Regions from separate parts of the Flammeovirga yaeyamensis genome, predicted to be linked through region 3. Evidence: riboswitches for the same ligand, from Rfam matches in the RefSeq annotation. Region 3 holds a riboswitch; each other region holds the start of a gene.

Evidence for each region. A riboswitch is a leader RNA that binds a small molecule or an ion and turns the genes downstream of it on or off. The one in region 3 is predicted to bind S-adenosylmethionine.
Region 1: another riboswitch for S-adenosylmethionine. It lies ahead of KMW28_RS25875 (hypothetical protein); the one in region 3 lies ahead of KMW28_RS16000 (hypothetical protein).
Region 2: another riboswitch for S-adenosylmethionine. It lies ahead of metX (homoserine O-acetyltransferase MetX); the one in region 3 lies ahead of KMW28_RS16000 (hypothetical protein).
Region 4: another riboswitch for S-adenosylmethionine. It lies ahead of metH (methionine synthase); the one in region 3 lies ahead of KMW28_RS16000 (hypothetical protein).

What each region holds. Positions count from the first base shown of each region.
Region 1 is NZ_CP076133.1:1,528,617-1,531,975, forward strand. Features, by position in the region: gene KMW28_RS25870 (lipopolysaccharide biosynthesis protein) at 1-1,290, shown strand, start outside; SAM-I-IV-variant riboswitch at 1,328-1,420, shown strand; gene KMW28_RS25875 (hypothetical protein) at 1,479-1,733, shown strand; gene KMW28_RS25880 (hypothetical protein) at 1,754-1,921, shown strand; gene KMW28_RS25885 (hypothetical protein) at 1,937-2,371, opposite strand; gene KMW28_RS25890 (hypothetical protein) at 2,418-2,849, opposite strand; gene KMW28_RS25895 (hypothetical protein) at 2,912-3,343, opposite strand.
Region 2 is NZ_CP076132.1:1,998,824-2,002,182, reverse strand. Features, by position in the region: gene KMW28_RS07820 (TonB-dependent receptor) at 1-1,299, shown strand, start outside; SAM riboswitch class I at 1,423-1,529, shown strand; gene metX (homoserine O-acetyltransferase MetX) at 1,653-2,693, shown strand; gene KMW28_RS07810 (hypothetical protein) at 2,771-2,953, shown strand; gene KMW28_RS07805 (CheR family methyltransferase) at 3,061-3,359, shown strand, end outside.
Region 3 is NZ_CP076132.1:4,053,046-4,056,404, reverse strand. Features, by position in the region: gene metK (methionine adenosyltransferase) at 62-1,345, opposite strand; gene KMW28_RS16000 (hypothetical protein) at 1,368-1,949, opposite strand; SAM riboswitch class I at 2,122-2,231, opposite strand; gene KMW28_RS15995 (outer membrane beta-barrel protein) at 2,540-3,359, shown strand, end outside.
Region 4 is NZ_CP076132.1:3,163,315-3,166,673, forward strand. Features, by position in the region: gene metH (methionine synthase) at 1-1,601, opposite strand, end outside; SAM riboswitch class I at 1,702-1,810, opposite strand; gene KMW28_RS12500 (SusC/RagA family TonB-linked outer membrane protein) at 2,370-3,359, shown strand, end outside.

The DNA of each region.
Region 1 (3,359 bases), on a different replicon from region 3:
TCATTATCATTAACCTTTAGTGAATTATTATATAATTACTCACTACTCCTATTTGTCACACAAGTCTATTCGGCTGAAGATGTAGGACGTTGGTTCATATTTTTTGCTGTCTTTAATTTGTCGATCAATATTAGAGAAGGGGTACTTTATGTTGCATTAGTGAAATTTTCATCTGGAAAAGAAGATGAAACAGCACATTCTACTTATAAAACGGTTTTATACGCTCTATTACTTATAGAATCTTTAATTGGAGCGGTAATTTTTGCGATTGGGTATTATGATTTCTTCCCTGAAGTCTCCGCATTATTGTTATTTTATCCTTTGTATTCCATTAGTAATAATTGTTTAAAATGGATTGAAAATATTCATAAAAGTCGTGGTGAATTATATAAAGCAGTAATGATTAATTTCACTACTCTTTTAATGCTTTTCACTGCTTTCTTCTATTTCAGTAATTACCCTGTAGAATTAAGTAATTTAATTATCTATTTGAGTGGCCTTTATTTTGTTAGTTTTCTTATTGGTTTAAGTTCAATTCCAACCTTCAAAATAGTTATAAGTAAATTTAATAAGAAAACGTTCAAACACATTATGCATTATGCCAAACAGGGCACGTTAAAAGCGATATTTGGTACACTTGCTTCTAGGATGACTTTATTTATATCAGCTGGTATTCTGTCTTTGGAAGTAACAGCACTTTTGGGTGTTGCTCAACGATATTTGGTCTTAATTTTATCACTTAGTAATGCGATTCAGCTCATATTTTACCCCAAAATTGTATTACTATTTGAGCAAGGGAACTTGAGGCATTTTAAACTTGAATTTATAAAAACGATCAAAAGAGTATATACTTTGATTGTTCCTATCTCTATTGCTTTTCTAATAGTCATTAAACCACTTTTAAGTATTCTTCATGGAGAAGGTTATGGAGAGTCTTTCCATTTATTAGTTATTTTGATAATGTCAGCGCAGTTTTCACCATTAGGAGCTTTCTTCGGAAGTTATACTAATGCGATTGGTAAACCTCAATATTCAACCAATGTTGTGGTAATTAATAGCTGTATTTTAATTTTTAGTTCTTACTTCTTTGTCAAATTCTTTGGCGAATTAGGAACAGTACTTCCATTATTAGTTACAGAAATAATAGGATTCTTTATTATCTACAATTATTACCAGAAATACGAAAGGATCAATATTATATTATTGATGTTAAGGACACCAAAGCTATATATGATCTATTTTAGAAGAGCAAAACAACTCTATCACCTTAAATTCAAAAAAACTTCTTAGAAAAATTTGAATTATACATTTTTTGTCTTTTACTTTGTATCATCATCAAGAATCCTTAGATGGATGCCAACCGAGTAAATACCACGGTGGCAAAATAGATGAGGTCGGAACGACAAAAACATTCCCCCCTATTCTTATTAAATTCTTGATGTCATTGTAAAATTTTGTTTCACTCTAAATTTACATTTATGACATTATTCAATGAAAATGAACTTGTTGACGCCACCCTTTTAGGGCAGCTATCTGATGATGAACTGATACAACAGTTTAATCTTGAAGTCGGTAACTTTCAGTGGAATAGTTCTCGAGGTATTTTTTTAAATGCCTTGCACACAGAATTCCATAATAGAGACTTTAAAGGTTTATCCACTGTATTTAAAAGTGGTAAACTATCTCTTAAAAAGCCTATCCATTTATTAAATGGAGAATTGAATTTTATTTAGTATTTCAAAATTATATCAACATGAATTTACAAGAAGACATTTATATCTATTTCGTGGATCATTTTTCATCATTAAATGATCAATCATTATTGGAATTAATTAGGACTACATCAACTAAAGAGGTATCTCATCATAACAAAAAGATGTTAGATGCCTTAAATGATGTAAGGAATGCTAGATCAATCTGATTAACAGGTGTCACCCTATATGAATTGGGTGACACTTTTATTTTTTATATATCGGATAACCTCCTCCCTATTTGTCATTACTTTTTGTTTGGTATCTGATCCAATAATAAGGTTAATACCATATAATAATAACTTAGTGACAGGGTTATTAATAATCACTATATAAGAAGCTACAAGATATGAATAGTTGTCCAAAATTACTTTAACTTTATTAGCAAAACTCATACGGAGATCTGTTAGCATCATTTTTACTTTAGAAACATCATATATAAAAGTTGTAGGTTTTTGAATGTTTTCTAAAATGATATGAACTACTTTAAAAAAATGTTCTACATCTTTTTTATTCAATGTTTCTTTCCTGAATGTAATTATTACATGATCATCAAATGGATATTCTATTTTAAATGTTTCGTCACTTAATTTGTTGCAAAGGTAATCTAGAGGGTACATTCAATTTTTTGTTTGGGTAGTAAATAGATAATGAATTTAATTTTAATCAAGAAACATTTGATATTGATTTGATTACTTCACTATCTAATTCTGCAAAGCTTCTTGCCATATCAATATCATCGTAAACGTATTGTCTTATTTCTCTTTTAAATATCTTATTCATTGTATTTAATATCACTTTCATAAGCTTATTAGGTGCTACAATAAAATAAGCTCTCAATAAGTTCTGATATCTTTTATCATGTTCATTAAGTAAACGTCCATACTCTGCTCTGGCAGAGGAACTAATCCATTTGATATTACTTGAATCATCAATAACTACAAAAGGTGTATCAAACTTATCAAAAACTTTTTCTTTTAGTGCTTTAAATTCAATAATATCTTGATGAGTTGGGTTTTCAGATAAACATGTCATTGTCACAATTGGAAAGTCAGTAACATCTATTACTGCGGCATTACATGTGTAAATTTTATTCATAATAGTTAGGTTTCTTGTAAAATATTAGTAGTTGGGTTGTGATGTGTAATGGTAAGGTTATTTTAAGATACTTTCTGATAATCGATCATAAATTTTAATTCTGATTTTGCTTTTTTGTATGCTTCATCATAGCTAGAACAAATCACTTGTCTAAATCTTGGCTTAGCTACAAGGTTAATACCTTTCAACATGATATTCACTACAATATTCGGAACGACAACATATGCTGTTTTGAATAGGTGAAGGTATTTATCATCACTTTCTTTAAGATTCTTGCCGTACTCTATTCTTGCTTCAGAATCCATCCACTTTATTTTGGACACATCACTGATTACAATAAAGGGCTCATTGAAATCTTTGAAGACTTTATTTTTTAAATTTTTGTATTCAATTACATCTTCAAGATTGGGTTGTTCTTTATGACAAACAATTTTTACCAGAGGAAATTCTGAGATATCAAATGTTGCCACTGAACATTTATAAATTAATTGCATAAGTAATAAATTAGTA
Region 2 (3,359 bases), 2.1 Mb from region 3:
GCTTCTCGAAATATGTTAACCAACAATCAGTTCAAACATCCTGGCAACGATAGAAATCAAGCAAAAATTTACGATTACAACTCAACCGAAGCAGAAAATAAATTTAGATTAGAGGGTGTAACGTTCACAAATAATGGATTCACATTCTCATACGGTGTGAATTATGAATACGCTACATATACCAATAAAACTTTCCAGACTTTATATGATTATGATGACGATCAGTTAAAGACCATTACTTTTGATAGTAATCTTCCTTTAAATAAATGGGGAGCGTTTGGTACAGTTTCAAAGAAATTAGCAAGTGATAAAGTCACATTATCATTAGGAGCAAGAGTAGACGCGAATGATTACTCAGATACTATGGGTAATTTATTAGATCAGTTCTCTCCTAGATTTTCAGCTTCATATCAGTTCACTCCAAGATGGAGTTTAAACTTCAATACAGGTATCTATTATCAGTTACCGACTTATACCACGCTTGGATATAAAGAAGATGGCAAATTTGTCAACAAAGAAAATGACTTAACCTATATCCGAAACAAACAATTAGTGGGTGGTTTAGAATATAAAATCCCTGAAAAGAACTTGAAATTCACTGTTGAGGGATTCCAAAAATTATACGATCAATATCCATACTCAATTAATAACCAAATCTCTTTGGCCAATTTAGGTGCTGATTTTGGTGTAATTGGTTCTGAAGCAGTAACAAGTACTTCTTTGGGTAGATCAAGAGGTGTTGAATTCTTGGCTCAGCAAAAATTCTATAAAGGATTCTATGGTATCTTAGCTTATACATATGTACAATCAGAGTTTACCAATGCAGATCCAAATGTATATGCACCTTCTTCTTGGGATAGTAGAAACATTGTATCTTTAACTGGTGGTAAAAAACTAAAAAGAAACTGGGAAATCGGAGCTAGATGGTTATACTCTGGAGGTACTCCTTATACTCCATACGATGTTGACGCATCTATGGACAGACAAGTCTGGGATGCAGAGCGTAGAGGAGTTAGAGATTACTCACAGATCAATACGTTACGTTTAGATGCACAACATCAATTAGATGTTAGAGTTGACAAACATTACTATTTCAATAAGTGGAGTATCAATTTCTTCTTGGATATCCAAAACATTTATAATTATAAGTCGAAAGGTCAGCCAATATTGACTACAGAAATTGATCAAATGGGTAATCCTGTAGTAGATCCTAACGACCCAAGCAAATACGTTCCGAAGTTTATTGAAACAACGAACGGTTTATTACAACCTTCAATCGGAATCATTGTAGAATTATAATATTTCAAAAAAAACAATCATTTTCCCTTACTTCTCGTAAATAAAGAGGTAAGGGTTTGTTTTTTTCTAAATTCTACATTTATTTTGAAATCGCATACCATTTACATCTTCTAAAGACGTAAGTGTTTATAAAGAAGAGGCAAGAGACTAGGCTCAAAGACCCTCTAGCAACCATCATAAATAATGAAAAGGTGCTACATCCTAGCCTAAATTTTTAGGAACTATAAGCAAATATCGGAACGTGATGAAGATGCCTTCTGTACTACTTATCCAATCTTTGTATCCTTGATTTAGGCTTTATTTGAAGTCTTTTTTTGTGTCTCATTTATTTCATTCGTAATCAAGAGCAATAAATGCAACAGCATTATTATACATACAAAGAAAAATTTGATCTAGAATTTGGGGAAAGTTTAGAAGGGTTCACTCTTTCATATTACACCTACGGTCAGTTAAACCAAGACAAAAGCAATGTCATTTGGGTATGTCATGCCCTTACTGGTAATGCCGATGTTTTTGACTGGTGGAATGGACTTTTTGGAGAAGACGCTATCTTCAACCCCAAGGATCACTTTATTATATGTGTAAATGTTTTAGGATCATGTTATGGTTCGACAGGACCTACATCCATAAACCCTAAAACCAATGAGCCTTTTTATGGTTCATTTCCAAATATTTCGATTAGAGACATTGTCAATTCTTTAAATATTCTAAGAGATCACTTAGGCATTAAATCAATTAATACCTTGATCGGAGGATCTTTAGGCGGACAACAAGCTTTAGAATGGGCAGTGATGCATCCCAAAATGATGGAAAACCTTATTATATGTGCAACAAACTCTAAACATTCTGCTTGGGGAATAGCATTTAATGAAGCACAAAGAATGTCCATTGAAGCTGACCCTACTTGGGGAGATAAAAGTAATGACGCCGGAGTGAATGGTCTAAAGGCTGCCAGAGCTATTGCTATGTTATCTTACAGAAACTACAGCACTTACGAAGAAACTCAATCTGAAAAGGACGTTAATAAAGTTGATAATTACAGAGCATCTACTTATCAACAATATCAGGGAGATAAATTAACTAAAAGATTTAATGCATATTCTTATTGGACTTTATCTAAAACTATGGACAGTCATCATTTAGGAAGAAACCGCAAATCTTTAGAAGAGGCGCTTCAAAGTATTCAAGCATACACACAGGTAATTGGCATTACTAGTGATGTCTTATTCCCTGTATCTGAGCAACGTTTTATTACGCAACATATCCCGAATGTTACCTATGAAGAAATCACTTCTCTTTATGGTCACGATGGATTTTTGGTGGAGACTTATAAAATTGCTGCTGCAATCAGAGCTTTTTTCAAACAAAAAAATAAAAAAAGAGTAGTCTTATAATTTTAGGCACACATTTTGATTTTGTATTGGCGTATATCCGTTTGGATAATGTATGTCTATAATGAACATCAAATAACATGAAAAATATTACTAAAAGACTCTTATCCGCAAGTGCATTATTATTGTTAGGAGTTTTCGCTTTTTCTTGCTCTAACAAATATGGCAATGCATCATCTTCTTATTTCAAAAAAGAAAGAAAGAAATATGAAGTAATGGATCAACATGCAGACTGTCCTCAATTGGTAAAATCAAGAAGATAATTTCTTCAAAAAATCATATTTCAATCCTTTTTTCGTAACTTCATGAAAAAAGGATTTTTATTATTTCTACCAATTATAGATTTTTTAATCTTCTACTACCAATTATTATGCAACGTGAGATTGAAATTGCAGAGCTGCGAAGGCTTACCCAATATTTAGACGATAATTTTGATTATGATTTCAAAAATTACGCAATGTCTTCGTTTACTAGAAGAGTTCGCCGAGTTGTTGAGTTGTATAAGTTTTCATCCGTAGATGCATTAATTAAAAGGTTTAAAGATAAACCTGAGTTTTTTCAAGAATTTGTTTCTGAGATTACTGTTAATGTAACAGAGATGTTTAGAGACCCTACTTTTTGGATTTCCTTAAGAGACGAAATCATTCCTGAGGTCTTAAATGAACATGA
Region 3 (3,359 bases):
AAATCCTTGTTGGTGAAATTACCAACAAGGATTTAGAAATAATATTATTTATAGAAAAATATTACAATCCGAAAGCAGATTTAATCTTATCGACATAATCTAGTTTCTCCCATGTAAAGAATTCTACTTCTTTTTTCTCGATTGTAGTAGTCGTTACTTTCTTACCGTCTTTTTCTTCGATATTTCTGATTTCCAACTCAACTTCTTTAGTATATGGTTCTTGTCCCATATGACCGTAAGCAGCCGTTGGAGAGAAAATAGGGTTAGTAAGACCTAAACGATCAACAATTGCCTTAGGACGCATATCGAAAAGCTCGTTAACGATATTTGAAATTTCAGCATCTGTTTTGTCTACTTTTGAAGTACCGTAAGTTTGTACGTTCAATGATACTGGTGTAGAAACACCAATAGCATAAGCCACTTGTACTAAAGCTTCGTCAGCTACACCTGCAGCTACTAAGTTTTTAGCAATGTGTCTTGCAGCATAAGCAGCAGAACGGTCTACTTTAGATGGATCTTTTCCTGAGAATGCACCACCACCGTGAGCACCTTTACCACCGTAAGTATCTACAATAATTTTACGACCAGTCAAGCCAGCATCACCGTGAGGTCCACCGATAACGAATTTACCTGTTGGGTTGATGTGGAAGATAGTATCTGCATCGATCAAAGCATTTGGAATAACAGCAGGAATAACGTGTTTTTTCACATCTTCTGCAATTTGAGCCAATGCATCATCGTCTGATTTATTAGGGAACTCATCGTGCTGAGTAGAAACAACGATAGTGTGTACTCTTTTAGGAGTATTGTCCTCGTTATATTCAATGGTTACCTGAGCCTTAGCATCTGGTCTTAAATAACCGATTAATTCAGGCTGAGTTTTACGGATTTCAGCTAATCTTTTTACTAGACCATGAGAGAAAGCAAGTGCCATTGGCATATAGCTTGGCGTCTCTTTAGTAGCGTAACCAAACATCATACCTTGGTCACCAGCACCTTGATCTTTATCAACACCTTCACCCACGTTTACACCTTGAGCAATATCTGGAGATTGGCTATGTAATGCTACTTGAACACCACAAGAGTGAGCTGCGAAGTAATAATCTTCTTTATTGTACCCGATTTTGTCGATAGTCTCACGAACAACATCTGGAATTTCAACATATGCTTTTGTCGTAATTTCTCCAGCAATTACAGCTAAACCTGTAGTAACCATAGTTTCACAAGCCACACGTGAAGTAGGGTCTTGTGCCAACATAGCATCTAAAATTGAATCCGATATTTGATCGGCAATTTTATCTGGATGCCCTTCAGATACAGATTCGGATGTGAATAAATAGGTCATATTTCTATTATTTATGATAATCTCATTTAAATTTTACATTCCATTGAGTGATATACTCTGCTTTTTCAATGCTTGGAATTTTTCCTTCAAATACCAATTCTGATGTTCCCATTCGTTCGATCTCATAAGATTTTACAGTTTTGATATTTCTGTTCAGATTCCAATGGAAATTGTAAGAAGCAGAATCCACTTGTTGCAACATCAATTTCTTTGATTCTTCAGAATTTGGTAGTTGCGATGTGATGATATTCATCCAATTTACATTCTGAACCCATTCAGCTTTTTTTCTCTTCATTTTGATGAAAACCTCCTCCTTCTTAGAGAGGTTAATTTTCGAGAGAGCGGAATTGAATGCATGAATATCAACAAATGCAAAACGAATACCTAACCTCCAATGGGTAGAGTCTAATAAAGTCTTACAATTGTACACACCGGGAAGTGTATTTAATTCTCGGCTTAGCAATTGTAGAGGTTTTTCGTATTTTTTTGGTTCAAAAATGCGTTGATCGTTTTTGTCTTTATATGCAGAAATAATATTGAAGATATCTTTACTCTGAGAAAAATCAAAAGTAAAGGAATAATCACCTTTTCCGCTTTCTGTCACTTCTAACTTTTCTTGTAGCTCAAAGCATCCTGTTAAAAATAACAGTAGACAAAAAGAAATAATATGCTGTTTTAAACTTCTAAAAAACACTCAGCCCAAATTTTGGTTCATCCGTGAACTTATCAGTATAGACAGTATTGCAATGCAATGAATATGAAATTTTATGGAGTTAAACTCATCTTTTCACGAACACCTTCGTGGTGGGAGTTGGCACCTTGCTTTGAGGAGCGCAGGTTGCCAAGACTTCATAGGGCCCAATCCCTCTGCCTTTCTTGATAAGATTGCAATTGCAAATATAGAAATGTAATAAAGTAGTACAAAAGTCTTTGAAGTTTTTTTATCAAATAAGTCTATAACAAATTGAATTTATAAAAAGAGGAACTACAGATTTCGTTCAGAATTGTAAAAATGAAATCTGATTTTTCTATAAACAAATACAAGTGTTTGGGGTTTTTATCAAAAAAGTAGGTATTGGAATGTGAAGAAAATCAGTGATTTAAGAATAAAAGATCATCAACTCTATATCTCTTCAGATTTCAAACAGATTTGCCTACTACTTTTGAAGCAGATTTAATATTTACTGTAAACTCATGTTTAAAAGAACTTCTCAATTATTCACATTTTTGACTTTCATTTTCCTTTCAACGGTTTTCGCTAACAACAACCCTATTAAGAAAGGAGTCATTATCGGTTCTGTATCCGAGGACGGAACAAATGTACCGGTAGAATATGCTACTGTAAGTGTATTTACTAAAGATACGCACACCCTTGTAGGTGGAACCGTAACTACCGAAGGAGGTAAGTTTGTCGTAAAGAACTTGTCTGAGGGGACGTATATGGTAGAAGTAACTTTTATCGGATTCCAAAAAAGCATTCTAGAAAATGTAGTGATCGATAAATCGAATTACTCTAAAGATATCGGTAATGTAGTACTCACTACAGATGCTGAAGTACTTGAAGCTGTGGAAGTTGTTGGAACCCAAAATACGGTGACCTATGACATTGATAAAAAGGTAGTCAATGTAGGCTCACAATTTTCGGCTTTGTCAGGTACTGCGGTGGATGTACTACAAAATGTACCTTCTATTAATGTGGACGGAGATGGTAATGTGAGTTTAAGGGGTAGTTCTGGTTTTACCGTACTTATTGATGGTCGCCCATCTGTATTGGATGCATCAGAAGCTTTACAACAAATTCCAGCCTCAACTATCGAAAATATTGAATTAATAACTAACCCATCTGCTAAATACGACCCTGATGGAACAGCAGGCATTATCAATATCATTACTAAGAAAAATAAATTAGAAGGCGTAAGTGGCGTAGCCAACGTAAATGTTGGTCGTTATGGCCGATTAGGTGGAGATTTCCTGTTAAACTTTAGAAAGAAAAAATGGAGCTACTATGTAGGTG
Region 4 (3,359 bases), 890 kb from region 3:
TGAGGTGCGAAACCCACTTTATTAACAAGAATATCATACGATCTCGAACAGATTTCTTTTCTTCTCTCGAAGTTATCTGCCTGACCATCTTCATCAAATGCCATGACAACTGCTGCAGCACCATATTTTTTGATGGTTGTTGCTTTATAAATAAAGTCCTCTTCTCCTTCTTTCAAAGAGATCGAGTTGACAATACCTTTACCTTGCAATGTTTTCAGACCTGCTTCAATAATTTCCCATTTTGATGAATCCACCATAATTGGAAGCTTGGCAATATCTGGTTCAGATGCGATTAGATTTAAGAAACGTGTCATACATTCCTTAGAATCCAACATCCCTTCATCCATATTGACATCAATTACCTGAGCACCACCTTCTACTTGGTGTCTTGCAATTTCGATGGCTGCTTCAAAATCACCGTTTTCAATCAAACGACGGAATTTGGCAGAACCTGTTACGTTGGCCCTCTCACCCACGTTAACAAAAATGCTATCCGGCTTGATCGTTACAGGTTCTAAACCACTTAATCTTTGGTAAGGTGCTTGAGTTGGAATTTCTCTCACCTTCGCTTTGCTGAATGTCTCTGCAATTCCATTAATATGGTCAGGTGTTGTACCGCAACATCCACCAATAATATTCACTAATCCATCAAAAGATTCTAAGATTTTACTCATCTCTTCTGATGTCTGATCGTACTCACCAAATTCGTTAGGAAGACCCGCATTTGGATAGGCTGAAACGTTGGTATCAGCAACACGAGATAATTCTTGAATGTATGGACGGAGTAAATCTGCGCCTAATGCACAGTTCAATCCTACACTAAATAGATCTGCATGTCTGATAGAGTTCCAGAATGCTTCGACTACTTGTCCAGAAAGCGTTCTACCCGATGCATCTGTAATCGTACCAGAAACCATCAATGGTAAACGTTCTCCTTTATATAAATTAGGGAATTCAGCCTCTCTCCCTTTTGGAGCTGCAGAAACTACATTTCCTTCTTCAACATCAGTAAAATATTTATCAGCAGCAAATAGAGCTGCTTTACAGTTTAGCGTATCAAATACTGTCTCGATTAAGATCGTATCCGCTCCACCTTCTGCTAGACCTTGTACCTGTAAATAGTAAGCTTCAACAAGATCATCAAAAGTAACCGCTCTATAACCTGGATCGTTTACATCAGGAGAAATAGATGCCGTTCTGTTCGTTGGTCCTACTGCTCCCGCTACAAAACGAGGTTTGTGAGGTTCCAATTCAGTGTATTCAGCTGCTGCTTCTTTTGCCAACTTTGCAGAGGCATAGTTCAACTCATACACATCTGGCTCCATTTGATAATCGGCCATAGCGATAGTCGTACCACTAAATGTATTCGTCTCAACGATATCAGCTCCTGCTTTGAAATATTGTTTGTGAATATCACGAATAATATCCGGCTGAGTGATAGAAAGCATATCATTGTTCCCTTTCACATCACATGGGTGATCTTTAAATCGTTCACCTCTGTAATCCTCTTCACCTAATTTATGCTTTTGAATCATGGTACCCATCGCACCATCTAATATGAGCACACGCTCTTTTGCTAACTCTCTGAGTTTTTTCGACATCTGATATTTTAAAAGTTACGTTTCACATCCTCTCCCTTTGAAGAGTTAAAAACGTGCTTAAAAGTTACTGTTGAGACTTCCATTCCCGATTGAATGCTATAGCTCATCTTTCTCGGACACCTCCGAGGCGGGATTTGGCACCTGAAGCTGGGCGCAACGGTTGCCATGACATCTACGAGCCCGATCTCTTATGTCATTCGTGATAAGCACAGTGCAAATTAAATACAAAATGAAGAAAAGACCATATTTTATTGAATGAAATCGCCTTTTCGTCATCAATTTTAATACGAATACTTAATTTTTTTCAATTTTTTTAAATGTTCAATTTATCCAATAAACATAAGAGTATTTGATACACTTTATAAATTTAGAAATGGGTTGCGCAATCTGTTTCGAAACCTTTCGTACAGAAAAATAAAATCACGTTATCCGTAAATGACAACCGATTGCGCAACATGTATCGCAACATTCCGAAACTTTAAAAAACAGAAATCCAAAAATAGTACAACAATAGTCCACTTTTAGACAAAAGAACTGACTTACAACAATTTGTAATTCTATAGATTAAGACTTAGAATTGTAAAAGACAAAAACATAGCTATCTACTGCGCAAAACTTGAAATGAATTATAATTTACTGCTATTACGTATTGTCTAAAAGTTATCTAGCTAGAAATTCTCTATTACAGTCATGTTTGATGAAATGACAAACATGCCCATTTTTTTTGCACATGTCCGTTACATGTCCATTTAAAACTACATTTAACTAATGAAAAAATTATTACGTTTCTTCAGTCTAATGCTATTGATGACCATAGCATTCACGTCCACATTGTATGCTCAAGAAAGAAAACTAACCGGGACAATTCTCGATGAAAACAAAACTCCTTTACCTGGTGTAAACGTGATTGTCACAGGAACATCAAAAGGTACAACTACTGATTTTGAAGGAAGCTTTTCTATTCTTGTTTCAGAATCAGCCAAAACGCTATCATTTAGTTATATCGGATTTTTTGAACAAGTAGTTGAAATCGGAAATAAAACTAAATTCTCTATCATTCTAAAAGAAGATGCTAAACAACTTTCGGAAGTAGTTGTAGTCGGTTATGGTCAGATGGAGAAAAAAGATGTGACAGGCGCCATGTCTTCTGTTAAGGCAGAAGATTTTAACCAAGGTGTGATGTCCTCTCCTGATCAATTGATTCAAGGTAAAATTGCTGGTGTTCAGATGACTCCATCTTCTGGGGAGCCAGGTGCAGGTGTCAACATTCGTGTTCGTGGTGGTACATCATTAACTGCATCCAATGAGCCTTTATACGTTATTGATGGCTTTCCAATTGATAATACTGCATCAGACCCAGGTACTTCTGGTGTATATTCAAATTCTGCTAGAAAAAATCCATTGGCCACTATCAACCCTGCCGATATTGAGTCATTTGATATCTTAAAAGATGCTTCTGCAACAGCTATTTATGGAGCGAGAGGAGCAAATGGTGTCATCATCATTACCACTAAGAAAGGTAAAGAAGGTACTGCTAAAGTAAATTATGATGCTTACTTTGGTGTATCGACTATTTCTAAAAAATTAGGCATTTTAACTGCTGACGAATACCGTTCAGCTACTGCTGCAGAAGGAACTACTCCACTAGATTTAGGAGCAAATACGGATTGGCAAGAAGTGATGACACAGCAAGCAGTGACTCAAAATCATAATTTGGGTGTTTCTGGAGGAACAAAAACAACTCAGTATAGATTCTCT